Regions from separate parts of the Arthrobacter sp. 9MFCol3.1 genome, predicted to be linked through region 1. Evidence: predicted binding sites of a transcription regulator. Region 1 holds the regulator's gene; each other region holds the start of a gene.
The links. Region 1 encodes HrcA, which represses chaperone genes, less so after heat shock. Its sites were predicted from a motif close to TTNGCACTCGNNNNNNNCGAGTGCNAA; they were not measured.

Region 1 (7,760 bases):
ATTTCCGCCGCCGGGCTCGCCTGGTACGAGGTCAGTAACTGGTCCCGCACCCCCGAACAGGCCTGCCGGCACAACCTCGCCTACTGGCGCGGGGACGACTGGTGGGGCATCGGGCCCGGGGCGCACTCGCACGTCGGCGGCGTCCGCTGGTGGAACGTCAAGCACCCCACCGCCTACGCCAACCGCCTCGGCGCCGGCGTCTCACCGGCCGCCGGACGTGAAACGCTGGACAGCGAAACCCGCAACGTGGAACGCGTCATGCTCGAGGCCCGGCTGAACTCCGGACTCGATATCCCGAGCCTCGGCGGCCTGGGGGACACCGGCAGGCACGCCGTCGCGGGGCTGATCGCTGACGGCCTCGTGGACCCCGCGGCCGCGTTCAAGGGCCGGCTCATCCTCACGCTCAAAGGCCGGCTGCTGGCCGACGCCGTCGTCCGCAGGATCCTGCCGGACTAGTCTGCCGGCCGCAACGCGTCCACAGCTTGGCTGCCTGCAGTAGCGGCCGCACACGGCCGGCGGCACAAAAAAGAGCCGGCCGCTGCCCCATACGGGCAGCGGCCGGCTCTCTCTAGTTTGGTCCGGCCGGCTATTTGATCCAGCGCAGGTTGAACTCGTAACGGTGCGGCTGGCCGCGGTTGACGTGGATGCCTGCCGCGACCGAGAAGCACGTCACAGCAATCCAGATCACCGTGGCGAGCACGGCGAAGAGGTTGCCCACCACCGGGATGAAGACCAGCAGATTGGCCAGCACTGCGGCGAGGGTCGGCGGCAGCGTGAAATTGAGGGCTTCCTTGGATTCCTGCGCCGTGAACGGGCCGCGGTCCTTGAAGATGAGGTAGATCAGCAGCGACGGCACGCAGCCCAGGATGCCGCCGAAGTGGGCGAGCGTGGCCCACTGCCGGTCCTCGCTGGCCGTCAGCGGCAGCGCGTTTGCCGGAACCCCATGGTACGGGGGCTGGCCATGGCCAGCCTGATTGCCCGTGTGTTCGCGTGCGTTATCTGCCACGGTGTAGCCCTTCGGATTGCGGTGATGCGTTGCTGCCTGGGTTGTGCCTGAACTAGCCGGGACCGCACTGGAAGCGCGGCCGCCGTTTCAAGAATACTTGCTCGCACCCGGAAATGGAGATCAGGGGCGGCCGCCGCGGCGGACTAGGGCACGGTGAGGAAGTCAATGACCTCTTCCACGCGGCCGAGCAGCGACGCCTCCAGATCAGCGTAGCTGCGGACAGCACCCAGGAGTTTCTGCCAGCCCAGGCCGATGTCCTCCTTTGTGGAGTGGGGCCAGCCGAAAGCCATCAGGATGCCGGTCTTCCAGTCCATGCCGCGGGGGATCACGGGCCACTGCTCGATCCCCAGGACCGCGGGCCGGATGGCCTGCCACACGTCCACGTAGGGGTGCCCCACGATGAGGACGTTGCCGGCGGCGCCCGGTGAGGCCATGACGGCATCGGCGATCCGCGACTCCTTGGAGTCGGGCACCAGGTGGTCCACGAGTACGCCGAGGCGCCGCCCCGGGCCCGGGCCGAACTCCGCCACGGCGGCTGCGAGGTCGTCAATGCCGTGCAGGGGTTCGACGACGATGCCCTCCACCCGGAGGTCATCGCCCCACACCTTCTCCACCAGTTCGGCGTCGTGCTTTCCTTCCACCCAGATACGGCTGGCCTTGGCCACTTGGGCGCGCTGCCCCGCCACCCGCACCGAGCCCGACGCCGTGCGGCCGGCACCGGCGGCCGGTGCCGCTTTCTTCGGGGCCGGCGGCATCAGGCGGATGGGCTGGCCCTCCAGGAGGAAGCCAAAGCCGAGGCGGAAGGACCGCGACTTGCCCCGCCGGTCCTCCAACGCCACCACGTGCATGCCGCCGGACTTCTCCACCCGGGTCACGGCCCCCACCCAGCCGGACTGGACCTCCTCGAGGACCATCCCGCGTTCCACCGGGACTTCCGGCAACTGGGTCTTGGCGGGGGCGGACAGGTCCTGGGGTCCCCAGTTCTGGTACGACATCTCTACACGCTAACTTTGCACTCGGAATGTACGGCGGTCGGTGGAACTCTCCGGGGCCGGAACCGGACCGCGACGGCGCGGCAACGGCAGCGGCTGCCACGGTCTCGGCACCGGCGTGACGGGAATCGCGTTCCCGCGGGCCACGCCTGGAGCGAATCCAATGCTAACAACGCGGCGACTCATATTAGACTGGTTAGCACTTAGGCATGTCGAGTGCTAACCCTTGTCCTGTTGCGGACCGTCCGTGCAGCACTTGTGGACCCGGACGGACACGGCGGACGGCACCGACTGCGGGACAGTCGATTGGAGGTGGAGCGTGAGCGAACCGCGCAAACTCGAAGTGCTGCGCGCCATCGTGGAGGACTACGTTCATTCGCGTGAGCCCGTGGGTTCCAAAGCGCTCGTGGAGCGGCACCATCTCGGCGTCTCCAGCGCCACGATCCGAAACGACATGGCGGCGCTGGAAGACGAGGGCCTGATCACGGCACCGCACACGAGCGCCGGCCGGATCCCCACTGACAAGGGCTACCGGCTTTTCGTCGACCAGATCTCAGCGGTGAAGCCGTTGTCCCCGGCCGAGCGCCGGGCCATCCAGGCGCTGCTGGAAGGATCCGACGACCTCGACGACATCCTTGACCGGACCGTGAGGCTCCTCTCGCACCTGACCAACCAGGTCGCCGTCGTGCAGTATCCGTTGCTCAGCCGCGCCCGGGTGCGGCACATCGAGTTCGTGCTGCTGGCGCCCCGGAAAGTGCTGGCGGTACTGATCGCGGACACCGGAAAGGTGGAGCAGCGCGTGATCGACGTCGGGCAGGACCTTCCCGACGACGCGTTGGCCGAACTGCGTACCAGCTTTCTGGCCAGCCTCTCCGGAACCCCGCTGAGCCTGATGCCGCAGCTGCTGCCCGCCGTCGTTGCCGGTGGCCCGCCCGCGCGGCGCGGAGCGGCCCAGGCGCTGGCCCGCGGCCTGGAGGCCCTGGCCACGAGCAGCCGCGAAGAGCGCATGGTCATGGCCGGCACCGCCAACCTTGCCCGCTCCAACGTGGACTTCCCGCTCAGCATCGGCCCCGTGCTGGAGGCCCTCGAGGAGCAGGTGGTCATGCTCCGCCTGCTCAGCGAAATGGCCGAAGACCCGCGGGGAGTCACGGTCAGCATCGGCCGGGAAAACCCTTACGACGGTCTGGCCGAGGCCTCCGTTGTGGCCACCGCTTACGGGCCGGACGCCACGGCCAAGGTCGGCGTGCTCGGCCCCACCCGGATGGACTATCCCACCACCATGGCCGCCGTCCGCGCGGTGGCCCGCTACCTTTCGAGGATCCTGGGGCCCTGACAGGCCCGGGACCGAACACGACTTCTTGCCCACAGGCAGTGCCCCACAGGCAGTACGAAAAGGAAGAGATACACACTTTGAGCAGCCACTACGACGTTCTTGGAGTCTCCCGCGACGCATCGGGGGAGGAGATCAAGAAGGCCTACCGGAAACTGGCCCGCACCCTGCACCCGGACGTGAACCCCGGGGAGGACGCCTCGGACAGGTTCAAGGCCGTCACCCACGCCTACGAGGTCCTCTCTGATCCGCAGAAGCGCCGGGTCTACGACACCACCGGCAACGAGAACGGCACCGACAACGGCTTCGGCGGCGGCAGCTACTCGGGCCAGGGCTTCGCCTTCCAGGACATCTTCGAGACCTTCTTCGGCGCCGGCGGCGGCCAGGGCGGCCCGGCGTCCCGGGTCCGCCGCGGCCAGGACGCCCTGATCAGCGTCCGCATCGACCTCCGCGACGCCGTGTTCGGCGTGAACAAGAAGCTCGAGGTCGACACGGCCGTCATCTGCCCCACGTGCGAGGGGTCCTGCTGCCGCGAGGGCACCCACCCGGTCCGCTGCGACATCTGTGGCGGCAGCGGTCAGGTCCAGCGCGCCGTACGGTCGATCCTGGGTCAGGTCATGACGTCCGCCCCCTGCGGATCCTGCGAGGGCTTCGGCACCGTCATCAAGGACCCCTGCAACGAATGCAGCGGCCAGGGCCGGATCCGCAGCCGCCGTTCCCTGACCGTCAAGGTCCCGGCCGGCGTCGCCACCGGTACCCGCATCCAGCTGTCCGGCCAGGGCGAAGCGGGCCCTGCCGGCGGCCCCGCCGGGGACCTGTACGTGGAGATCCGGGTCAACAACGACCCCACCTACGTGCGCGAGGGCGATGACCTCCACGCGAGCCTCAACATTCCCATGACCGCTGCCGCGCTTGGCACCGAAATTTCCCTCGACACCTTCGACGGTCAGCAGGAGATCGACGTCAAGGCCGGCACCCAGTCGGGCGAGATCATCACCCTGCGCGGCCTGGGCGTCACGCACCTGCGCGGCCACGGCCGCGGCGACCTGAAGGTGCACCTGCAGGTGGAAACGCCGGTCAAGCTCGATCACGTTCAGGAGGAACTGCTCCGCCAGTTGGCCAAGCACCGCGGCGAGCACCTCACGGAAGGAAAGCTTGCGGCCAGCGGCGGCGTCTTCGCCAAACTGCGGGACCGGCTCGGTAACCTGTAGCGGTGAGTAACCCGGTCTTCTTCACCGCCCCAGGCACCCTGGACCAGCAGGTCCCCGGCTCGGCCTTCGTCCTTGAGGGCGGCGAGGCACGCCACGCCGTCACCGTCAAGCGGATCGCCGTCGGGGAAACCGTCGACATCGCGGACGGCGCCGGCAAACGCCTGACCGGCACCGTGACCGCCGTCGCTCCCGGGGAGCTGACCGTCGAATGCGTGGACCTTGCCGAGGAACCGCGGCCCGGAACCCGGCTGGTCCTGGTCCAGGCCCTCGCCAAGGGCGATCGCGACGAACTCGCGGCCGAGACCGCGACTGAGTTGGGCATCGACGCCGTCATTCCCTGGCAGGCCGAGCGGTCCATCGTGCGGTGGAAGGCTGAGCGGGCCGCGAAGGCGCATGCCAAATGGCAGTCGGTGGTGACGGCCGCCGCCAAACAGGCGCGCCGGGCATGGATTCCCGAGGTCCGGGCCGCCGTCGACGGTGCCGGGCTGCAGGCGGCCGTGGCGGCGGCAGACCTCGCCGTCATCCTGCATGAAGACGCCGTGCGCCCGCTGCGGCAAGTGCTCGAATCCTGGTTGGAATCCGCGCAGCCCGGCGAGGTCATGGCAGGCGATGCCGGATCCCGTGAGGTCCTGCTGATCGTGGGTCCGGAAGGCGGCATCAGCCCGCGGGAGGTGACCCGGCTCTGCGACGCCGGCGCGGTCACGGCCCTTTTGGGGCACCATGTGCTGCGCTCGTCCACGGCCGGGCCCGCCGCCACCGTGCTGGCCAGCGACATCCTCGGCCGCTGGTGACCTGCGGCAGCCGCCGTCACCGGTGACAGGGACGGCTATTTGACGGTGACGGTTATTTGACCGTGAACCCGCGGGTGTCCTGGAATACTTCCTTGGCGCTGTCGGATGCGTCCACCTGCGACACCCGGACCTCGTAATTGCCCGGGCCGAGGTTCACGGACAAGGTGAACAGCCCGGACTGGGTTGCATCGGCCGAGGCCGTGGCGCTGCCGTTGAGATACGCGGTCTTGGCGTTGTCGCTGTCGCCGTCAACCTTGAGGATCGCCCAGCGGAGCTTCCCGCCCTGGACGGTGCTGCGGCCACGGATCTTGACCGAACCGTCGCCCACGGACGTGCCCTCCTGCGGATCAATGATCCACACAGGGGCCACCATCCCGGCGCTGCGGGACGTCGGTTCGCCCAGACGGACATGGTTGAAGGCGACGTAGTCCGTGTGACCGTCCACCAGCACAACCACCTGGACCTGCTGTCCGGCATCGATGAGGCCGGCGCTGGCCGCGGCAGCTGTCGCCGTGTAGACGAGCTGCTGGATGGCGCGCTCGGCCATGGCCGCATCCACGTTGCTGTTGAAGGCATCAGCGGAGACATCCACGGTGATGACGTTCTTGCCGGAAATCGACGTCGCCAGCTTCTTCGGATTCTGCCAGGGCGTGAAAAAATCCGGATCCAGCGGCTTCTGCGACATCATGACCCGCAGGGCGCGGGTGACGGGATTGTCCTGGTCCGGTACGTCGCGGAACTCGCGGTACAGAAACGCGTTGTCATTGCCCCGGCCGATCCAATACACGGGAGCCTTGTTCGACGTCTGGGCTGTCTCGAGCGGAGCGCTCGTGGTGGGCACGCCCGACGCCGGGACGGGAATGAGTTCCGACGGGCTGCTGGAATTCGTGATGCCGCTTTGCGGCGTCGCCACGCAGCCGGACAGGACGAGGGCGGCAGGCAGCGCCAACGCCAGCGCGGCGCGGCGGATGCGCCCCACCGATGGCTGCTGAACTCCACGCTTGCTGATGCCGCTGTCCCTTCGTCTTACGCCCCGCGTTCCGCGGTGATGATCCGTTTGTAGCCGTCGTCGACCGCTGGCGGCCGCCCGTCCCTCACCGGCCGGAGACCGGCCCGGCGATCCCGGGGGAGCCGGATTCCAGCATGGCACACGGGCACGGCGCGGCAGCCGGGTTTGGGCCCCGGCGCCGGAACTGCAACGGGAACGATATGAGGCCGATACAAAGTTGATACCTAAAGTGGCCCGCTGGTGGTTCCAGGCGCGGACGCCGATGGCGCCCCTCGTTGCTGAGCCAGCGATCCCTGCCGGGGTCGTTTAGGGCAGACTGGTGGCGTGAGCGGAATCCCGTGGGTGCTGCACGTCGATCTCGACCAGTTCATCGCGGCTGTCGAAGTACTCCGGCGGCCGGAGCTTGCTGGCAAGCCGATCATTGTCGGCGGCCGGGGCGATCCTACGGAACGCGCCGTGGTGTCGACCGCATCCTACGAAGCCAGGGCGTTCGGCGTGGGTTCCGGCATGCCCTTACGCATTGCGGCCCGGAAAGTGCCCGACGCCGTGATCCTGCCCGTCGATCAGGAGGCTTACCTGGCGGCGTCTGAAACGGTCATGGCCACCCTGCGCGCGCAGCCCGGCGCCACCGTGCAGGTGTTGGGGTGGGACGAAGCCTTTGTGGGCATCAAGACAGAGAATCCGGAAGCCTACGCCCGGCAGGTGCAGGCCGCTGTCCTGGAGCGTACGCAGCTGCATTGCAGTGTGGGCATCGGCGACACCCTGGTCCGAGCCAAGGTCGCCACCGGTTTCGGCAAGCCGGCCGGCGTCTCCCGTCTCACTGCCGGGAACTGGCTCGCTGTCATGGGCAGTCGGCCCACCAAGGACCTGTGGGGTGTCGGAACCAAGGTGTCGGGCCGGCTGGCAAAACTCGGCATCAACACAGTCGCCGAGCTCGCCGCGTCCGACCCCCAAGACCTGGTGCCGGAGTTCGGCCCCAGGATGGGACCCTGGTACGCGGAGCTCGGACGCGGGGACGGCGCCAGCGTTGTGGACGCCACCCCGTGGGTTGCCCGCGGGCACAGCCGGGAGACCACCTTCCAGCGCGACCTGACCGAGCCCGCCCAGGTGGACGGCGCCGTGAGGGAGCTGACGGCGCGTGTCCTGGAGGATGTTGTGGCCGAAGGACGGCCCGTGGTTGGGCTGACCCTGAAGGTTCGCTACGCGCCGTTCGTCACCAAGACCCACGCGAGGAAGATTCCCGAGACATTCGACCGGGACGAAATCCTCGCGCGGGCCTTGGACCTCGCAGCCGGAATCGAAGCGGGCCGTCCGATCCGGCTCCTGGGCCTGCGGGCCGAAATGGCAATGCCCGACGATGCCCGAACGGGACATACGCCGACGCGCGGCGGTTGGTGACGGCGTCGCTGCCTTAGCGCCGC
Region 2 (7,760 bases), on a different contig from region 1:
CCGTCCTGGTGGTTGGCGACCGGCGGGCCAGCCTCGCCGAGATCTCCGGGCAGCTGGACGGCCTGGGCCTGGACTCGGTCCTCTTGCAGCTCACCGGCAACGCCAGCCCGCTGCAGCTCAAGGGCCAGCTGGTCCGGGCGATCGTCCGCAACGAGAAGTCGCTGCAGCCGCAACTGACCAACCTGCACGCCACACTGACCGGGCACCGCCACGCCCTGATGGACCACGTGGCCTCCCTGCACAACGTCCGGGCGCGCTGGGGTTGCTCGCCGTATGAGGCCATGCAGTCGCTGGCAGAGCTGACCTCCATCCAGCCGGCACCGGCGACGACCGTCCGGCTCAAGCGCAGCGTGCTGGACAACATCCGGGACCGCGAGGAACTCGCGGGCCGGCTCCGCCGCGCCGCCGAGCTCGGCAGCTTCAGCCGCGCGTCGACCACCAGCCCCTGGCACGGCGCGCGCCTGCTGACCCGCAAGGAGACGCAGGAAGCGCAGGGCGTTGCCCAGTCCGTGGCGGAAAAACTGCCGTTGCTGCGCGGGCGCATGGATGCCGTGGCGGAACACGCAGAGATCCGGCTCGGCCGGACCTTCGCCGAATGGGGCGAGCAGATTGAACTTCTCGTGGCCGTCCGCGAAAGCCTGGACAAATTCACTCCCGACATCTTTGACCGGCCCGTGCACGACCTGATTTCGGCCACGGCGTCTTCCGCCTGGCGCAGGGAACGCGGGATCGAAATGCCGTCCATGCAGCGCTCACGGCTGCGCAGGGTGGCCAAGGAGTACGTCCGGCCCGGCGTGCACATCGCGGACCTGCACAGCTCCCTGGTCCTCGTCCAGGAACAGCGCGCCGCCTGGTCCGGCTACGCGACCACGCAGCGGCACCCGGCCGTGCCGTCCGGGCTGGGTGAAATCACCGGCCTGTACCGGGAGCTCGCAGCGGAACTGGCTGAACTCGGCCTGGCGGTCAAGCACACCGCCGCCGGCGGCGAGCTGGACCGCGCACCCTACGACGAACTCCTGCCCCGGGTGCGGCGGCTCGTCGCCGACACCGCGACCCTTGAGACCCTTCCGGAGCGCACGCTGCTCGTCGAAAGCATGCGTGAGCACGGCCTGGGCGAGCTCCTCGCCGACCTTGCCGAGCGCGAGGTCCCGGAAGGTTCGGTGACCGCCGAACTTGAGCTCGCCTGGTGGCAGTCGGCCCTCGAAGCCATGATCAGCGGCGATGACTACCTCGCCATGTCCGACGGCGACGCCCTGCGCCAGCTTGAGGCGGAGTACCGGCTCGCGGACAACGCCCATATCGCCAGCGGCGCTGCCCGGCTGCGGTGGAACCTGTCCGAGCGCTGGCGCACGGCCATCGCAGCCTACCCCCGCCAGGCCGAGCTGTTGCGCAGCCTGCTGAAGGACGGCCGGGTGACCCTGGCAGCCCTGAGCGGCCAGGCGCAGGAGCTGCTGCCCACACTGGTACCCGTGTGGTCCGTCAGCCCCTACCTCATGACCGGCCTCCTGCCGATCGAGCAGACCTTCGATGCCGTCGTGATCCTCGACGCCGAGACGACCTCGTTGCAGGCCGTCCTCCCGGCGATCGCCCGGTCCCGGCAGGTCATCGCGTTCGGCGACGAACAGATCGCCAGCCCGCGGACCTTTACCGTGGGCGTCGAACGGCTCGCCGCGGGGGAGAGCTCCTACCAAAGCGTGGAGAGCTCGTACCGGGCACTCTCTGCCGTGCTTCCGGTCTGGAACCTGAGGACCGTGTACCGTGCGGTCGATGAAGACCTGGTGCGCCAGCTCAGCAAGGGTTTTTACGGCGGGGAACTCACCCGCCTCCCGGAGGGGCAATCCGCCACGGGCCTTGACCGTACCCTCAGCGTGGAGTATCTCCCCGACGGCACGGGGCTGCCCAGCGCTGACCACGACGGCGTCGAATCGGTTGTTGCCGAGGTCAACCGTGCCGTGGAACTGGTCTTCGAGCACGCCCGGCTCCGCCCCCGCACGTCGCTGGCCGTGGTGACCGGCAGCCTCCGCCATGCCGCCCGGATCGGCGAGGCCATCAGGGCCCAACTGCCCAACTACCCCATGCTCGGCAGCTTTTTCACGGCGGGGGATGAGTCCTTCCGCGTGGTGGATCTGGAACGGGCCCAGGGCCTGGTCCGCGACCACGTCATCTTTTCCCCGGGCTACGGCCGCACCCCGCACGGGCGCACCCTCCACAGCCTCGGGCCGCTTTCCGCCGAGGGGGGCCGCGCAAAATTCGCCCTGGCGATGACGCGTGCGCGCCGGTCCCTGCACGTGCTCAGTTGCTTCCGCCCCGAAGACCTCGATGTCAGCCGCCTCAGCCACGGCGCCGTGGACTTCTACGAACTCCTGGACCGTGAGATCGCGGGCAACACGGACCTTGGCAGCCCCGCCTCCCGGGCCGCGGCCAGCGAGCAGGCGCTCGGCGCCGATCCGCTGGTGGCCGACCTGGGCGACCGGCTCCGGGCACGCGGGGCACGCGTGTGGCACCAGTACGACGGTGTCCTGAACATGGTGGCGGCCGCCGATCCGATGACCACCATCGGCCAGGACGACGCGGAGATTCCCCGTCCGGTGGCGATCGAGTCCGATGGCACCGGCCACTACCGGCGGATGAGCGTCCGGGAACGGAGCAGGCTCCGGCCGCAGCTTTTGGAGCGGCTTGGCTGGCGGTACATGCCACTATGGACCATAGAGGTCTTCACCGACCCCTCGGCCTGCGCCGATCGGATTGGCGGCTACCTCGGGCTGGAGAAGCCCACAGCGTCCAGCCGGCTGCGGACAGCGCACGGGTTCTTCGACGACGGCATCGAGCACCTGGCGATCGACGAGGCCCGGGCCGCCGAGTACCACGTGGCGGCCGAACCCGCGGGACAGGTATTCCGCGGCCACGAAACTGCCGGCCAGGAACTCCGCCGGCAGGCACCCGCATCAGCAATGACAAGCAACACAGGCAGTAAGGAGGCCGGCGGCATGAATGCGGACGGCATCACCGGCAACACCTCGAACACCGGCGACAACGGCAACACTGGCGACACCTCGAACACCGGCGACAATGGCAACACCGGCGCCCACGAAGCCGCCGCAACCAACGCCGCGGCGGGGGCCGCGGCCCACACCGCTGGGCCGACGACCGCTGGGCCAAAGCCCGGCGAATCGACCGGCGACGGGCCGGACATGGACCCCGCGAAGGGGACTTCCCGCCGTTCGGAGGCACAGGCCACCGTGGCCGAGGGTGTGCTGCCGAACAAGGCGGCGGAAGACGACCCCCGGCGCTGGGGTGACCAGCCTGATAATTACGATCACGACGCCTGGCTCCAGGAACAGAAGCCACCGCACTGGGGCTGACGCAGCCGTCCGCAGCAGAGCCTGTGGGCGCAGCAGGCGTCGGCCCGAGCCAACTGCCCGGGCACCCTGGCACGGCTGGCACGCTGGCACTGCGGGAACGCTAGCCCGGCGGTGACGCTACGAGCACGAAAAACAGCTTGCCCTGGGTAGACGCGCCCGCCAGCCTGCGTGCCTGGTCGGCCGGTGCTGCCACCACCACCAGCCCGTCAGTCTCCGCAGCGGCGGGCCAGGGGCCGGCCTTACCGCCCTGCGCCGACGTCCAGAGCACCGGCACGGCTTCGGCCAGGACTTGGCTTTCGCCGGGTTGTTCCGTGCCGTTGCCGCCGGTGAGCACCACGTTGACGAACTGCCCGGGTGAGACGAGCTGGATGGAGGCCGGATCCGCCATCCTCAGCGGCACGGCCGCAGAGCCGGGCGGGCTTCCGGCGAGCAAGCCCGGCCCAAGGATCTGGGCGTCGGTGAGGAGCTGGCCCTGGCGCAGCGGTGCGGCCAGCTGTTTGCCCTCGAACGCGGTCTCGCTGCCCGGGTTGCCGGCAGGAACGAGGCCGGGCGGCACGCTGATCCTGCTGACATCGCCGGGTTCCAGGGTCTTTCCGGCCGGCAGGTCGGCCGCTGCGGCGAAGGCTGCGACCGTGTCAGCGGGCGGGGGAGCCAGCTGCTGAACCGTCAGACCGGCGGGGATGCAGAACAGGAGGACCGCGATAAGGCGCCGGTTCCGGTTCAGCCAGCCGCGCAGGCGGCGCCGCGATGGGTGGCCACGGGGCGGTTGACTGCGGGGTTTCGCGGGACGGATCCGGCTCCGGAACGGACGGCCGGCGGTGGAAGACGTGGCGGGAGGAGGGCTGACGGGGCGGATCCCGGTGCGGGACCAGCGGCCGGAGGCCACTTCGGGCATTGCGACGCGGAACGGCCTGAACGAAGGCGTGGAAGAGGGCCCGGATGCCGCCGGGGCAGCCGTCCGGAACGAGGGCGGGAAAACCGCGCTGAGGAAAAGTGCCATGCCGCCACGCTACGGATCCGCCCAGGGCGGCGGGAGCTGGGGAGCGTCCTATGTGGACAACGGCCACAGCGGACAGGGCCCAGCGGTTCAGGCAGTGCCCAGGCTCAGCCGGCCGTGGCCCAGCTGGCAGCCGGCGCCAACCCGGCAGATGCCTTAGCTGGCCGCGGCTGCGGCTGCGGGGGTGGCCGCGGGCGCAGCAGGAGCCGGAGAAACCGTGCTGCCCTTGGCGTCGCGCGAATCGGTCCGGTAGAAGCCGGAGCCCTTGAACACTACGCCGACGCTGTTGAACTTCTTGCGCAGCGTGCCCTGGCACTCGGGGCAGGACGTCAAGGAGTTGTCGCTGAACGACTGCACGATCTCGAAGGCGTGGCTGCAGTCCTTGCAGGCGTATGCATACGTGGGCACTGGAAATCCTCCTCAGGGGCAAACGAGCAGGTCCCGTGCTGTCGAGTCCGGATCACCGCCGATATGTCTATCGACCGGTTCCGTCCTTAGCAGTCGCAGGGCCTGAGTGCCAATTCTATCACCTTGGCACGAGCCCGGATCAGTGGGGCGGGATCAGCCGAGCCGGATGATCCCGCCCGGTGTCAGCGCCGTGTCGACTTTCCGGTCGAACGACTCCGCCGGAATGCTGCCGGCGGGCAGCACCTCCGTGTCATACACGACGGCGGCAGTCGGCAACGCGACTCCCTCGAACGCCCCGCCGGGCGCCCCGCCGGACGCGGAGGACATGGCGGCCAGGGCGGCAAGAAACTTGTCGTAGTAGCCGCCGCCTTGTCCGATTCGGTTGCCCGAGAAATCCACCGCCGTGGCCGGGAGGAAGATGGCGGTGGCGTCCCGCATGACGTCGGCGCCGTGTCGCTCACCGACAGGCTCCTGGATGGGCGCGTAACGGCTGCGGACAAATCCGGACAAGGGAGTCCAGTACACCCAGCTGAGCTCGATATCGGGTTCGCAAACCGGCAGCAGCACCCGGTGACCGGCATCGACCAGGGCCGTCAGCAGCGGCAATGTGGGCGGTTCGGCGCCCACCCCGAGGTACGCCGCGAAGGTGCCCTGGCGGCCGCTGGCCAGCCCGGAGGCCCACTGGAGCCCATGGCTGGCGATGCCCGCCGCGGCGGCATCCTGCGCGGCCGGCGGCAGCACGGAACGCGCCGCCCTGTGGCCGGAGCGTATTTCTTCTTTTGACGCCATCTTGGCCCTTCCCCTGCCTCTTGCGGCCGCGCTGCACCGGGCAGGCCCGGCGGGCGGTTCGCACAATGATTACGCAATGATTCGTCCCTCCGTTAGATTAGTCGTGTGAATACACCCAACGCTTCCGTCCGCAAGGCCGTAATCCCCGCCGCGGGCCTTGGTACCAGGTTCCTCCCCGCCACGAAGGCCATGCCCAAGGAAATGCTGCCTGTCGTTGACAAGCCGGCCATCCAGTACGTCGTCGAGGAGGCCGTGAACGTCGGCCTGAACGACATCCTGATGATCACCGGCCGCAACAAGAGGGCGTTGGAGGACCACTTCGACCGCGTCCCCGCGCTGGAGTCCACCCTGAAGGCTAAGGGCGACACCGCGAAGCTCGAGTCCATCCAGGCCGCCAGCAACCTCGGCGACATCCACTACGTCCGCCAGGGCGATCCCATGGGCCTTGGCCACGCCGTCCTCCGGGCCAAGCAGCACGTCGGGCAGGAGCCGTTCGCTGTCCTCCTGGGCGATGACCTCATTGACGCCCGCGATGAGCTGCTCAGCACCATGATCGACGTCCAGGCCAAGACCGGCGGGTCGGTGGTCGCTCTGATCGAGGTGGACCCGTCCCAGATCAGTGCCTACGGCTGCGCCGACGTCGAGGCAATCGGCGGTGAGGACTACGTCCGCATCAACCAGCTCGTGGAGAAGCCCGACGCCGCGGACGCCCCGTCCAACCTGGCCGTAATTGGCCGCTATGTGCTGCACCCGGCCGTCTTTGAAGTGCTGGAGCGCACTGCGCCCGGCCGCGGCGGGGAAATCCAGCTCACGGACGCCCTGCAGGAACTCTCGGCCGGCACCGGCGAGGGCTACGGCGTATATGGCGTCATCTTCCGCGGCCGCCGCTATGACACCGGCGACAAGCTCAGCTACCTCAAGGCCTGCGTCCAGCTCGCCTGCGACAGCGAGGACCTCGGCCCGGGCCTGCGCGAATGGCTGCCCGGCTTCGCGTCCAGCCTGGCCCCCAGCCTCGCCAAATAACTCCCGTGGGGGGCAGCTTCACCTGGCCGGTGACCCTGGAGAGCGGCGACATCGTGTTGCGCCCGATCCGGTACCGGGACCGCAAGGAGTGGACAGCACTCAGGTCCCGCAACTGCGAGTGGCTGGCCCCCTGGGAGGCATCGAACCCGGTCCCCGGCGGCGGTCTGCCGGACTACCGGCAGATGGTGCGTTCGCTCAAGGCCCAAGCCGCGCAGGCGACGGCGCTGCCCTTCGTGATCGCGGAATGGACACCCGGCCATCAGGCACCGGTGATCGTGGGGCAGCTGACGGTGTCCTCGATCGTATGGGGATCGGCCATGATGGCGACGCTTGGCTATTGGGTTGACAAGGAACGGGCCGGCCGGGGGATCGCCCCCACCGCGGTGGCCATGGCGACGGACTATTGCTTCGGCACCCTTGGCCTGCACCGCATGGAGATCAACATCAGGCCGGAGAACGCGCCGAGCCTGCGCGTGGTGGAGAAACTCGGCTTTCGCGACGAGGGATTCCGGCCCAGGTTCCTGCACATCAACGGTGAATGGGCGGACCACCGGACCTTTGCGCTCACGGCGGAAGAAGTACCGGAAGGCCTCCTCGCACGGTGGCTGAGAACCCGCCAGTCCTGAAGCCCGCGACAGCCGCCTGACCAGCCACAACGCCCCGACGTCGGGCAGCGGCCGCCGCACGCACGACACACCCCTGACAATGCGGGCCAGCACCCCATATACCTCATACGGTTTTGAGTGTGGACTTCCCTCTTAGCAGCTCTGTGATCCTTGTCATTGCTGTTGCGCTCTGGATCGTGTGGGTGGCGCCTTACGTTCTCCGGAACGGACGCCACCAGCTGCAGCCTGCAGGCGAATTCCTGGCGGACGTCGTTGACATGGAACCAGCAGATCCACAGGCGGGGAAGGTTATGAAAATGGCGGCGCAGCAGGAGAAACCCATGATCAGCACTCAGCGCGCAGAACCGGCCGGCGGCACACCTGGGCCCGGTGCGGGCAAGGCGGCGACCCCTCAGCTGAGCCCGATTGCTGCGGAGGGCTCCCCGCCGTTCCGGATTCGGTGGGGGCGCCTGGTGCTGGCGGTAGCCGGGCTCCTGGCTCTCCTCACGGCAGTGGTATCCGGAGCCCTTCGACTTTTCGGCATCGGTTCAGGCTGGCTGCCGGTGACCGCCCTCC
Region 3 (7,760 bases), on a different contig from region 1:
GTGCTCGGCGACACCCTGGCGCGGCCCCTGACGCGGAGCCTGGCGAGCAACGAACGGCGCAGGGCCCGCCGCCGCTAGCTCTTGCTGCTCAGCTCTTGCGGCTCAGATCTTGCCGATGGGGAGCTTCTTCTCCGCCTGGAAGTCGTCCTCCACCCGGCCCCTGGCCCAATAGCCCGAGAGGGACACCTGGGCCCGCTCCAGCCCGCGCTGCACGTAGAAAACGTCCCGCAGGCCCTTCATGTAGCCCCGCTCGCCGTGGGCAAAGACCTGCACCCGGCCCTCGGGCCACTCGGCGTCGCGTACTGCCGTGACCAGCAGTCCGCTCTCACCGGCGGGGGCGCCGCCGCGCAGCAGCCAGCGCAGTTCGACGCCGGCCGGGCCGGCGATGGCCTGGACGTCGGCGTCGCTGTCCACTTCGAGCAGGGCCAGGCCGCGGGCATCCTCCGGCAGGGATTCGATCGCGGCGCCGATGGCCGGCAACGCTGATTCATCGCCGGCGAACAGATACCAGTCCGCGGCCGGATCCGGGTTGTACCCGCCGCCCGGGCCGGTGAAAGTCAGGCGATCGCCGGGCTGGGCCGAGGCCGCCCAGGGGCCGGCGAGGCCCTCGTCGCCGTGGATCACAAAGTCAATGGCCAGTTCCTGCGCCGCCGCGTCCACCCAGCGGACCGTGTAGGTCCGGGTGTGCGGCCACTGACTGCGCGGCATGGTTTCCCGGATAGCCCACAGGTCCAGCGGTTCCGGGTATTCGACGGCGGGTTGCGGAAACACGATCTTGACGTACCGGTCCACGTAGTCGTTGTTGACGAACCCGGCGAAGCCAGGGCCGCCGGCGACAATCCGGACCATGTGCGGGGAGAGCTGCTCCCTGCGCAGGACCGTCAGGTCGGTCTGGGGGCGCGAATTCCGGGTGGCGGTGGTGGCAGCGGGGACGGATGTCATGCAGCTAAGCCTAACCAAGAACCCCCGTCGGGAGCTGTGCGCGGAGGCCTGTTACGGCAGCGGCGGCAGTTCCCAGTCGACCGTCCCGTTGCCCTGTTCCTGCAGCAGGGCGTTGGCCCGGCTGAACGGCCGGGACCCGAAGAAGCCCCGCGAGGCCGAGAGCGGGCTGGGGTGGGCACTGGTGATCACGGCGGCGGACCCCAGCAGCGGCCGCACCGACTCGGCATCCTTCCCCCACAGGATCGCCACCAGTGGGGCATGGCCCGTACCAGCGGCGGAGGCGCGGTCGGCGACTGCCCGGATGGCCGCCGCCGTGACGGCCTCCCAGCCCTTGTTCCGGTGCGAGCCTGCCGCCCCGGCACGGACGCTGAGCACCCTGTTGAGCAGCAGTACGCCCTGCTCCGCCCAGCGGCTGAGGTCCCCGTGGACGCGCGGGGGGAAGCCGAGATCGGCCTGAAGTTCCTTGTAGATGTTTGCCAGGCTGCGGGGGATCGGCCGGGTGGCGCCGTCCACGGCGAAGGACAGACCGACGGCGTGCCCCGGCGTCGGATACGGGTCCTGGCCCACCACCAGCACCCGGACGCCGGCCAGCGGCTGCCGGAAAGCCCGCAGCAGGTTCGCCGGCGAGGGCAGCACGCCATGCCCGGCGGCCGCTTCGCCCGCGACAAAGGTCAGGGCTTCGCGCAACTGCGCCTCCACCGGCACCAGCGCCTCCGCCCAGTCCGGAGCAACCAGCGCGTCCAGCGGCCGGCGCGCCAGGTCCGCGAAGCTCAGGGCGTCGGCGGCTGCGGGCTCCAGCTCGAACAAAGCGTCGGGTTCACTGGCGGAGTCAAACTCGGAATCAAACACAGCACCCATTCTTCCGCAGCTGACGTCCGTTTCCGCGCCGGGCCGAATGACAACCCTGTCATTCGGCCGTAGCATGGGGACTGACTTTTTACCGGATCCAGCCAGGGAGTGTGTCGTGGCCGAAACAGCGCAAGAGTACGTGCTCGCGGGGGATTCTGCCGTCTTCCCCACCGCCGGCGCGGGCCTGGACGGGGTGTCCGCGGAGTCTGCGCTGAGCGCCCGCGACCAACAGATGCTGGCCCTGGAGCGGCAATGGTGGAAGTACGCGGGAGCCAAAGAACAGGCCATCCGCGAGCTGTTCGATCTGTCCGCCACGCACTACTACCAGATCCTCAATGCCCTCATCGATACCGAGGATGCGCTGGCCCACGATCCCATGCTGGTCAAGAGATTGCGTAGACTACGTACATCACGCCAACGTGCCCGCACTGCCCGTCGTCTGGGAACAGATTCGTAAAGTCGCGTCACGAGCAGCCGGATGCGCATGTCCTGTTGCGTCCGTTCCGGCCTCGGGCACCCCGTATGAAATCAGCAAGGACGTCGTTTTACCATGACCAAATACGCTCGGGATGAATTTGATCGGGTCCCGGAGACCTCTACCCGGCAGGGAGTCCACCGGGCCGTCGCAGCATCACGGCGCCGGAGCCTGGCGCCCATCTTGGCAGCCGGCTGCGTAGCCCTGGCGATCGGCCTGGTGGCCTTCCTGATCCTGCCGAAGCTCGGCTTCTCCGCAGGCCAGGCCGCGGCCGTGACCGCCGGAGACAGCGCGTCCGCCTCTGCCAGCAGCAGCGCGTCCGCCTCGAGCCCCGTGAGCCCCAGCCCCGCGCCGACGAGCCCGGAGCCGGCCGGCACCGAATCCGCCGTGGCGCCGGCGGCATCGCCTTCAGCGACGCCCAGCGCCACAGCCGCCGCCGTGGACAAGACGCAGCCGGTGACGGTCTATAACGCGACCACCACCGCCGGCCTGGCCACCCGGGTCGGCGGCACCGTCACCTCCGACGGCTGGGTCCTGGGCGAGGCAGGCAACTGGGGCGGTGTCCCGCAGCAGACATCGGTGATCTTCTACAGCGGCGTCGAGCAGAAGGACAACGCGGAGGCACTCGGAACCCTCCTCGGCATCGACACCCTCGTGGACTCCGCCGAGTTCAACATGCCCCTTGTCGTCGTGCTCGGACCGGGCTACCAGTAGCCAAATCCGGTTACGCCTCAATAACTATTAGGCGGCGGCCCTGCCCGCCGCCGGCGTTCCTGGGGGACGCTGTGGGTACAGTATCTGCGGATTTCTCTTCGCAGTCCGCGGCGCACATCGAGGTGGGCCGCACGCAAGCTAGCTGAAAGTGTGGACACCATGGCACTGGGAACCGTCAAATGGTTCAACGCCGAAAAGGGCTACGGCTTCATCACCGTGGACGGTTCCGAGAACGACGTCTTCGTGCACTGGTCCGCGATCGTCGGGGAAGGCTACCGCGCCCTGGACGAGGGCCAGCGGGTGGAACTGGAAGTCGGCGAGGGCGAAAAGGGCCCGCAGGCTGAAAGCGTCCGGCCCGCCTAGTGGCACTGGCTGCCGTCACGAACGCCCCGCGGAACGCGGCGAGGCGCCCCGGAGGAACTTTGCCGCTGGGCCGCGCCCTGGTGGCGGTCACAGTAGCGGCCCTGGCCCTGACGGGCTGCCTGGGCCCGGCGGGCAGTGCCCGTGTGGCCAGCGCCGACGCGAGCGGTGACGGCACCCTGCGCATCGGCCTGATCCTGGACAACACGGGTAAGCAGAACTTCCTCAACGCCTCGCAGCTCGCAGCGGCCAAACTTGCCGTCAAGGAGATCAACGCTGCCGGCGGGCACAAAGGCAAACCGGTGGAGCTGCTGCCGGAAACCATCAGCACGGACACCGCCGCCCAGGCGAAAGCGCTGGTTGCCGCCAAGGCCGACGTCGTGATCGGCCCGACCGATTCCAGCCGTGCCCCGGCCGCCATCGACGTGCTGGCCAACGCTAAGGTAGCTGTCATCTCCCCGGCCAACACCGCCGCCGCGCTCAGCAACTACAAGAGCGGCGGCTACTATTTCCGCACCTCGGCGGCCGACATCGCCCAGGCCTCCGTCCTCGTCAAGCTGGTCAAAGACGGCGGCGCCAAGACCTTGGCGGTGGTCCACGAGGAAGGCGTCTACGGCACAGACGTCGCCGCCGCCGTCGGCGCTGCGGCGAAACAGTCCGGGCTGGAAGTCGTGGCCGACGCGGAGTTCACTCCCGGCCAGGCGCAGCAGGCTGCCTCCGCCGCGAAGGCCGCCAACCCCGATGCCGTCGTCCTGGTCTCGCGTGACGGCGCCCAGGGCGCCATCGCCGAGCTGAACAACGCCGGCCTCGCCGGCAAGAAACTGGTCCTCAGCGACGGAGCAGTCAACAAGTATGGCTCCGGCCTGGGCGCCCGGGCGCTCGAGGGCGCACGCGGGATCCTGCCCGGAGTGTTCCCCTCCGCCACCTTCCAGGCGGACCTCGTGGCCGTTGATCCCGGGCTGAAGGACATGGTTTTTGCCGCCGAGACGTACGACGCCGTCGTCCTGGCCGCCGTCGCCGCCGCCGCGGCAGAGGACGACGCCGGAACCTCCGTCGCGGCGTCCCTCGTCGCGGTCTCCGGCGGCACCCCGGCAGCCGGCGGACCCGGCGCGGCCGGCAGCCAGCCGCCCGGCAAGTCGTGCACCAGCTACCAGGACTGCATCGGCGTCCTCCGGGCGGGCCAGCGTCCGGACTATGACGGCCAGTCCGGACGGATCAACTTTGATTCCCACGGCGACATCACCGAAGCGAACTACATGGTCTCCACCTACGGCGAGGACAACCTGCCCACGGTGAGCGGCACGGAAGCCGCGAGCAGCAGCGGCGGCTGATCGCTCGTAGCGTATTGTGCCCGCGTGGCGTGCGGATCCGGCCGGGCACTGCTTGCACTCTCCCCGGGGGAGTGCTAATTATTGTGTTAGCACTCCAGCGCACTGACTGCTAACACGACGCCCGGTCCGTCCGGCCGCGAAGTGGGGCAGCCGGTCCAGGAGCTAAAGAAACACCTTGCTGGGGTGAGATCCCGGACCCGGCGGCATACAGAGGCCGCGGGGTAGGGATCGTCCGTCGCGGGCACCACAGCGAAGGTTCATTCTTAACGACTGTCCCGAAAGGACTACTGCCGTTATGGCCAAGATCATTGCATTTGATGAAGAGGCACGCCGCGGTCTTGAGCGGGGCCTGAACATCCTCGCCGACGCCGTCAAGGTCACCCTCGGCCCGCGGGGACGCAACGTCGTCCTCGAAAAGAAGTGGGGCGCCCCCACGATCACCAACGATGGTGTTTCCATCGCCAAGGAGATCGAGCTGGACGATCCTTACGAGAAGATCGGCGCCGAGCTGGTCAAGGAAGTTGCCAAGAAGACGGATGACGTCGCAGGCGACGGCACCACCACGGCAACCGTGCTGGCACAGGCCCTGGTCAAGGAAGGCCTGCGCAACGTCGCGGCCGGCGCTGACCCGCTGTCCCTCAAGCGCGGCATCGAGAAGGCTGTTGACGCCGTCACCGTCGAACTCCTGGCCTCCGCCAAGGAAATCGAGACCAAGGAAGAGATCGCCGCCACCGCGTCCATCTCCGCCGGCGACAACGAAATCGGCGCCCTGATCGCCGAAGCCCTCGACAAGGTCGGCAAGGAAGGCGTCATCACGGTCGAGGAGTCGAACACGTTCGGCCTCGAGCTGGAGCTGACCGAAGGCATGCGCTTCGACAAGGGCTACATCTCGGCCTACTTCGTCACCGACGCCGAGCGCCAGGAAACGGTCCTTGAGGATCCGTACATCCTGATCGTCAACTCCAAGATCTCCAACGTCAAGGAACTGGTTGCTGTCCTGGAAAAGGTCATGCAGTCCAACAAGCCGCTGCTGATCATTGCCGAAGACATCGAGGGCGAGGCCCTGGCCACCCTGATCGTCAACAAGATCCGCGGCACCTTCAAGTCCGTCGCCGTCAAGGCTCCGGGCTTCGGCGACCGCCGCAAGGCGCAGCTGGCCGACATCGCCATCCTCACCGGTGGCCAGGTCATCTCCGAGGAAGTCGGCCTCAAGCTTGAGACCGCCGGCCTCGAACTCCTTGGCAAGGCCCGCAAGGTTGTTGTCACCAAGGACGAGACCACGATCGTCGAGGGTGCAGGCGACGCCGACCAGATCGCCGGCCGCGTGTCCCAGATCCGCGCCGAGATCGAGAACTCCGATTCCGACTACGACCGCGAGAAGCTGCAGGAGCGCCTGGCCAAGCTGGCCGGCGGCGTTGCAGTCATCAAGGCCGGCGCCGCAACCGAGGTCGAGCTCAAGGAACGCAAGCACCGCATTGAGGACGCCGTCCGCAACGCCAAGGCAGCTGTCGAAGAGGGCATCGTCGCCGGCGGTGGCGTTGCCCTGATCCAGGCCGGCGCCAAGGCATTCGCGAACCTGCAGCTCTCCGGTGACGAAGCAACGGGCGCGAACATCGTCCGCGTTGCCATCGACGCCCCGCTGAAGCAGATCGCCTTCAACGCCGGCCTCGAGCCCGGCGTTGTCGTGGACAAGGTCCGCGGCCTGCCCGCAGGCCACGGCCTCAACGCCGCCACCGGCGAGTACGTCGACCTGCTGGCCGCCGGCATCAACGACCCGGTCAAGGTAACCCGCTCTGCCCTGCAGAACGCGGCTTCCATCGCCGGCCTGTTCCTCACCACCGAGGCCGTTGTAGCCGACAAGCCCGAAAAGGCTGGCGCCCCGATGGGCGGCGGCGACGACATGGGCGGCATGGGCGGCATGGGCGGTTTCTAACCACCCGCGCCAGCCATCACCGGCTGTTCGACGACGGCGGTCCCACCTTCGGGTGGGGCCGCCGTTGCCCGTTAAGCGCGGTCCCCGTCCAAGGGAGCGTCGGTGGGCGTCGGCGGGTTCTGGCAGGATAGGTCAGTGACGATTACAGCAGCGGCCGACGGTTCGGCCTTAGGAAATCCTGGCCCGGCCGGCTGGGCCTGGTACGTAAACGACGACTGCTGGCGGGCCGGCGGATGGCCCCACGGCACGAACAACCAGGGCGAACTGATGGCGGTGCTGGACCTGTTCCGGGCAACGGCGCACATGCCCGGGGAAGACCTGCTGATCCTCTGCGACAGCCAGTACGTTATCAACGCCGTGACCAAGTGGATGCCCGGTTGGAAACGCAAGGGCTGGCGCAAAGCCGACGGCAAGCCGGTGCTGAACGTGGACCTCCTCAAGGACATCGACCAGGCGCTCGTGGGCCGCAAGTACACCTTCGAGTGGGTGCGCGGCCACGCGGGACACGAGCTCAACGAGGCGGCAGACGTCCGCGCCCGGGCAGCGGCCACGGCGTACCAGCAGGGCGTCGCCGTCCGCCAGGGCCCCGGGTTCGAGCCGCAGCAGGGCGGGACGCAGCAGGCAGCCCGGCCGGCCTCCACGGAGCCGCCGGCAGCCCAGCAGGCCGCACCGGCCGCGCAGGCCGCCAAGACCCCCGCACCACAGCCCGCCGCCCCGCAGGCCGCGACCCGGCCGCAGGCAATCCCGGCGCCTTCCGGCCAGCAGGAACTCTTTGGCGCGCCAGGGACCTACGACGAACCGGACCTCTTCAGCGAACTCGAAGAAGAACCTGCCGTGGACCTGGCGGAGGCCAGCGCCGAAGCCGTCGTCGAGTCCCTCGAACGGGAACTGCTCCGCCCCGAAACCCGGGCGGACCTGGGCCGCACCGGTGTCCTGCTCCATCCGGACTTCACCGAAATCGGCAGCTCCGGCCGGATCTGGACCCGCGACGCCATGATGATGTCACTCGAGGACAACCCGGGCGGAGCCGTGGAGCTGGAGCTACTGGGCGCGGACCGGCTGGGTGAGAAGACCATGCTCTTGACCTACCGCAGCCACACGCGCGAGGGATCAGCCCTGCGCAGCTCCCTGTGGGTCCTTGAAGGCGCGCAATGGC

Region 2: a site for HrcA is predicted at 4,854-4,880, ahead of C560_RS0106900 (FmdB family zinc ribbon protein). Genes of this name have one in related genera too.
Region 3: a site for HrcA is predicted at 4,758-4,784, ahead of groL (chaperonin GroEL). Genes of this name have one in related genera too.

The regions. Positions count from the first base shown of each region.
Region 1 is NZ_JIBJ01000004.1:377,081-384,840, forward strand. Features, by position in the region: gene hemW (radical SAM family heme chaperone HemW) at 1-456, shown strand, start outside; gene C560_RS0104510 (DUF4870 domain-containing protein) at 587-1,006, opposite strand; gene C560_RS0104515 (DUF3097 domain-containing protein) at 1,150-2,001, opposite strand; gene hrcA (heat-inducible transcriptional repressor HrcA) at 2,318-3,331, shown strand; gene dnaJ (molecular chaperone DnaJ) at 3,409-4,539, shown strand; gene C560_RS0104530 (16S rRNA (uracil(1498)-N(3))-methyltransferase) at 4,542-5,330, shown strand; gene C560_RS0104535 (GerMN domain-containing protein) at 5,383-6,309, opposite strand; gene C560_RS0104540 (DNA polymerase IV) at 6,664-7,737, shown strand.
Region 2 is NZ_JIBJ01000005.1:350,074-357,833, forward strand. Features, by position in the region: gene C560_RS0106885 (ATPase AAA) at 1-3,362, shown strand, start outside; gene C560_RS0106890 (RcpC/CpaB family pilus assembly protein) at 3,463-4,362, opposite strand; gene C560_RS0106900 (FmdB family zinc ribbon protein) at 4,516-4,767, opposite strand; gene C560_RS0106905 (5-formyltetrahydrofolate cyclo-ligase) at 4,921-5,556, opposite strand; gene galU (UTP--glucose-1-phosphate uridylyltransferase GalU) at 5,662-6,579, shown strand; gene C560_RS0106915 (GNAT family N-acetyltransferase) at 6,585-7,205, shown strand; gene C560_RS0106920 (hypothetical protein) at 7,349-7,760, shown strand, end outside.
Region 3 is NZ_JIBJ01000018.1:67,735-75,494, reverse strand. Features, by position in the region: gene C560_RS0115725 (threonine/serine ThrE exporter family protein) at 1-78, shown strand, start outside; gene C560_RS0115720 (siderophore-interacting protein) at 103-942, opposite strand; gene C560_RS0115715 (uracil-DNA glycosylase) at 994-1,800, opposite strand; gene C560_RS0115710 (DUF3263 domain-containing protein) at 1,907-2,248, shown strand; gene C560_RS0115705 (LytR C-terminal domain-containing protein) at 2,342-2,980, shown strand; gene C560_RS0115700 (cold-shock protein) at 3,140-3,343, shown strand; gene C560_RS0115695 (ABC transporter substrate-binding protein) at 3,403-4,671, shown strand; gene groL (chaperonin GroEL) at 4,967-6,604, shown strand; gene C560_RS0115685 (ribonuclease HI family protein) at 6,740-7,760, shown strand, end outside.